Regions from separate parts of the Halomonas sp. NCCP-2165 genome, predicted to be linked through region 1. Evidence: predicted binding sites of a transcription regulator. Region 1 holds the regulator's gene; the other holds the start of a gene.
The links. The regulator FliA, encoded in region 1, starts transcription of late flagellar genes. The targets are predictions, from matches to a motif close to CTAAAGTTNNNNNNNNNNCNGCCGATA.

Region 1 (2,394 bases):
GCCTGGCGCCTGGCGGCGGTGCCGGCGGAGGCCCTGGGGCGTTATCCCGCCCAGGGCCGCTGGGCGCTGTGGGTGGCCCCGGGCCCGGACGCCTTTCGCCGCGGTTATCGCCTGTTGCTGGCGCTGACCCGCCGTCCCGGGCCGCGGCGCCTGCTGCTGTTGATGCCGAGGATGCGCTCCCGGCGGGGGCTGCCGGATAACCTGGTCCAGGTGGCCACGGACCTGGGGATCGACCTGCTGGTGATCACCCCGTGATGCGGGGGCTCGTCGCGCTGCTTGCCCTGTGGCTCGCCGGCCAGGCCCTCGCCGCCGGCAGCTGGGTGGCCGAGGCGCCGCCGCTGCGACTCTCGATGAGTGACCGCGACAGCCGCTCGGCGCCCCTGGCGCCGCCGCCGGGGATCGCCGAGGGGGGCGAGATCACCCGGGTGCGCTGGCGCCTCGAGGCGCCGCCGGGCGTCTTGCCGCCCCTGCGCCTGTGTCAGGGGCGTCGCTGCCTGCCGCTGAGCGGCGCCCGCGGCGTGAGCGAGGGCCTGGCCGGCGCCGCGGCGGATCGTCCCCTGCGCCTGCAGGGTCGCCTGCCGCCGGGGCGGGGTGGGGCCCTGACCCTGAGCGGCATCCAGGTGATCGTCGACTATCGCTGAAGGGCATTGCGACCCTGGTCGAGATAGCCGGAATAGCCGATGGAGTCGACGGCTATTCGCGCCTTTCCGGCGTGGCCGGGGCCCAATAATAGGAGAGAGTCGGTCGGCGCCGTCGACCGAGTGAGACGACCTTCCAGTTCGAGGCGAGGCATGTACACGGCACAGGGCAAGATCGATCAGACGGCGCTCGTCGAGCAGTATCTGCCGGTGGTGAGGCGACAGGCCCTGGCACTGCAGGTGCGGCTGCCGGCGGGCATCGAACTGGATGACCTGATCCAGGCCGGCATGATGGGCCTGCTGGATGCCATGGGGCGTTACGACGCCTCGGCGGGCGCCACCTTTACCACCTTCGCCAGCCAGCGCATTCGCGGCGCCATGATCGACGAGCTGCGCAGCCGCGACTGGTTGCCGCGCAGCGTGCGGCGCAATGCCCGGGCCCTGGATGCCAGCATCCGCCGCCTGGAGCAGCAACTGGGCCGCCCCCCGGAGGAACGCGAGATCGCCGCGGACCTGGAGATCGATCTCGACACCTATTACCAGCTGTTGGGGGATACCAACAACGGCCACCTGCTGCCCTTCGAGGAGCTGGTGGCGGAGGGGCAGGAGCCCAGCGCCGAGGAGGAGGGCGCCTCGCCCTTCCTGGCGCTGCTCTCCGGCGAGCGTCGCGAGCGCCTGGTGGCGGGGATCGAGGCCCTGCCGGAGCGCGAGAAGCTGCTGATGGCGCTCTACTATCAGGAGGAACTCAACCTCAAGGAGATCGGTGCCGTGCTCGGCGTCACCGAGTCCCGGGTCTGTCAGCTGCATAGCCAGGCCATCGGCCGGCTACGCTCGCGCCTCGCCGAGGAGTAGGGCGCGGCCGGCTGGCCCAGGTTTCCCTAGGCTCTGTACGAAAACTGCCTGCGCTCGCCCATACGGCGTTAAAAATCGGCTCAAAGTACTCATTTACACCCCGTAAACTCCGTCTTTTCGCCGATTTTTGCCTTGTCTGGCCATCGCTCGCCGACTTTTCGTACAAAACCTAGACCTACCGCTGCTTCGGCAGCGGTTTTTTTGTTCTTCGCAGGTTGGCGTGCCGGCATAGCTAGCCGGAGATAAACCGGGGCGAGGTCTCACGCTGAGCTGCGCAGAACGTTTTTGCGTGGCCCCGACGCGCCTCGGCCCCGGCGATTGCCGGGGCCGAGGCGCGAGACGGGGTGGGGTCAGTGGTCGTTATGGCTGAGCCGGGGGTCACCGCCGTCGAGTAGCAGGGCGTAGTCGAGGAGGATCTCGGCGGACTCCTCCACCTCGGCGCGATCCAGCGGGGTCGCTTCCTCCGCGTCCTCGTCGTTGCCCCGGGCATCCACCCAGTCTTCCAGCGGCTCCAGCCCCAGGGCCTCGCGACGGGCGTTCTCCAGGGCCAGCTGACGGGCCTCCTGGGTCTCGAGTTCCTGTTGGCGCCGCTCGCGGTTGAGGCTGACGCTGGTCCGATCCTCGCGCAGCTCGCGCACCAGCTCGGCCTGGTTCTGCAGGTAGACGAAGTTGGGGTGGTCGTCGATGCGTTCCCGGTGGCCGGCGCGCAGCGTCTCGATCACCCGCCAGGGCTCGCCATAGTGGCGATACTGGACGGCGCGCACCTGGTCCCAGGCCAGGGCGTTGTCGAGGCTGCTCTCGCCGATCTCCTCCGGGTCGATCAGGCTGGGGAAGAGGATATCCGGATCCACGCCGCGGTGCTGGGTGCTCTCGCCGGAGATGCGATAGAACTTGGCGCGGGTCA
Region 2 (2,394 bases), on a different contig from region 1:
CAAAAACGGGGCCTCCCGGCCCCGTCGCTACATACGGCTTCAATTCTTTCGGCCAGACGATCAGCCCAGCAGCGAGAGCACGGACTGCGGCGTCTGGTTGGCCTGAGCCAGCATGGAGGTACCCGCCTGCTGCAGGATATTGGCGCGGGTCATATTCGACACTTCCACCGCGTAGTCGGCATCCTCGATCCGCGAACGGGCTTCGGAAAGGTTGGTGGAAGTCGTTGCCAGGTTATCGATCACCGAGTCGAAGCGGTTCAGCGTGGCGCCCAAGGTTGCCCGGTTGGTATCCAGGGTCTCAATGGCTGTATCAACATTATCAATGAGAGTTTGATACTCGGTAGAGCCACCACCAGAAATTGCAGCGGCAGAACCACTAATACCAAGTGTGGCGGTTGTGGCATCGAGAGTCACCACATCAATAACGTCTTCAGCATTCGTGTTAGCGCCAACCTGAATACTCAGGGTGCCACCACTTCCATTAAGAAGCTCGAGGCCATTAAAGTTTGCACTACCGGCGACCCTATCAATTTCTGCAACACGCTGAGAAATCTCGGTCTCAATTGAAGCTCGATCTTCAGCAGTGTTGGTATCGCTAGCGCCCTGAACCGCCAGCTCGCGGATGCGCTGCAGGTTGTTATTGATCTGGTCCAGGCCACCCTCCATGGTCTGCACCAGAGAGATGCCATCACTGGCGTTGCGGCTGGCCTGGTTCATGCCAGTGATCTGGGCAGTCATCTTGTTGGCGATGGCCTGACCCGCGGCATCGTCCTTGGCGCTGTTGATGCGCAGACCGGAGGAGAGGCGCTCCTGGGCAGCTTGCAGGGCGGACTGGGACTTGTTCAGGTTGTTCTGACCGATCAGGGCAGTGATGTTGGTATTGATCACGGACATGGTGATTTCCTTCTTGCGTTGAGGGCTCCATTGGCCGCCCCGAGCCATGCATCGGTGGGGCCTGCCGCAACGGCGCCGTTGGCCGTTACCCTAATTAACGGCCAACGCCGACGGGACTTTAGGGCCGGAGTGAATTTTTTTCTGCCAAGGGCCCTAGGCTTATTCTCTCCGCCCACTTCGGCTGGCCATCACCGCCCGGAAGGCCCGAGTGGTAGCTCCGATGGTGGCCTGAATCGAGCGACACAAGGGGCGGGCGCGCTATAGCGACGATCACAAACACCACGGGCCCGATAGCTATCGGGCCCGTAGGCTGCGGGAAGGCAAGTGGTCGTGGATTACTGCTTTGATTGGGCATTCAACATATCGAACTGCTGGCCGAGGTAGGCGCTCATGGAGTTCATCCGGGCGATCATCGAGTCGAGCTGACCGAACTGCTTGCGATAACGCTCCACGGTACGCTCGACACTCTCCTCTGTTCTCAGGTAACGCTCATCGAGGCGTTCCACTCGGCCTTCCGAACCGTCGATGGAGCGCTTTAGGATACCTTCGCTATCCAACACCTGATCCAGCGTCGCCCCCAGGCGCCCGGCCATACCGGCCTCCTCGCTATCACCGGCGAAGAAGTCGGCCAGCCCCTGGGGGTTGGTCGCAATCACCTCGTCGAGCTTGGCCTCGTCGAGGTCCAGGCGCCCCGTCTCCGTCAGCGAGATGCCCAACTGCGAGAAGAGCTCGATATCGCCACCAACCACCAGGTCGCCGAGATCACCGCTAAGCCGCGACTGGATATTGCGCACGGTACGATCCCCTACCAACTCGCCGGCGGTCTCGGCATCGCCGGTCACCGCGGTCATGCGCCCGATGGTGGACTTCATCTCGTTATAGGCGGAGACGAACTCTTGGACGGCCTCCTTGAGGGCCCCGCTGTCCTGCTCGATCACCACCGTGGCGGTCTTGCCTTCGGCGCTAGCATCCAGCTCGAGGGTGATGCCCTGAATGGCCCCCTCCACGGTGTTGGAAGCGCTGGTAATGGCGATGCCATTGATCGTCAGGGAGGCGTCTTGCCCGGCTATCCGAGTACCGGCGTCTTCCGCCAGGGCGGTATTGCCAAAGGTCATGTTCTTGATGCCGGCATCGAAGCCCGACTCGGTAGAGTTGAGAACCAGCCGGTAGCCGTTCGCACTGCCGTCATTGATGATCGACGCACTCACTCCGGCATCCGGGTCGGCATTGATCGCATCGCGCACCTGGTCGAGGGACCAGCCCTCCTCGAGGGCGATATCGACGTCGGCCTTGCCCTCGAAACTCAGCGTCAAGGTGTCTCCTCCAGCACCTACCAGCGGATCACCGCTGTTGGCCACACCCTGAGACGCCAGGCTCCCGGTCTTGGCGACCTGGGTCACGCTGACCTCATAGCGTCCGGCCACTGCATCTTCTCCGGCGATGGCATTGACGCCGTCGCCGGATACCTCGCTGGTCATGCTCTGATAGAAGGAGGCATCG

Region 2: a site for FliA is predicted at 990-1,016, ahead of NFU04_RS13565 (flagellin N-terminal helical domain-containing protein). Genes of this name have one in related genera too.

The regions. Positions count from the first base shown of each region.
Region 1 covers NZ_BRCY01000035.1:8,462-10,855, reverse strand. Annotated here, with positions in the region: gene NFU04_RS14510 (hypothetical protein) at 1-255, shown strand, start outside; gene NFU04_RS14505 (flagellar protein FlhE) at 255-641, shown strand; gene NFU04_RS14500 (RNA polymerase sigma factor FliA) at 792-1,490, shown strand; gene NFU04_RS14495 (carboxy terminal-processing peptidase) at 1,841-2,394, opposite strand, start outside.
Region 2 covers NZ_BRCY01000029.1:14,901-17,294, reverse strand. Annotated here, with positions in the region: gene NFU04_RS13565 (flagellin N-terminal helical domain-containing protein) at 61-894, opposite strand; gene fliD (flagellar filament capping protein FliD) at 1,230-2,394, opposite strand, start outside.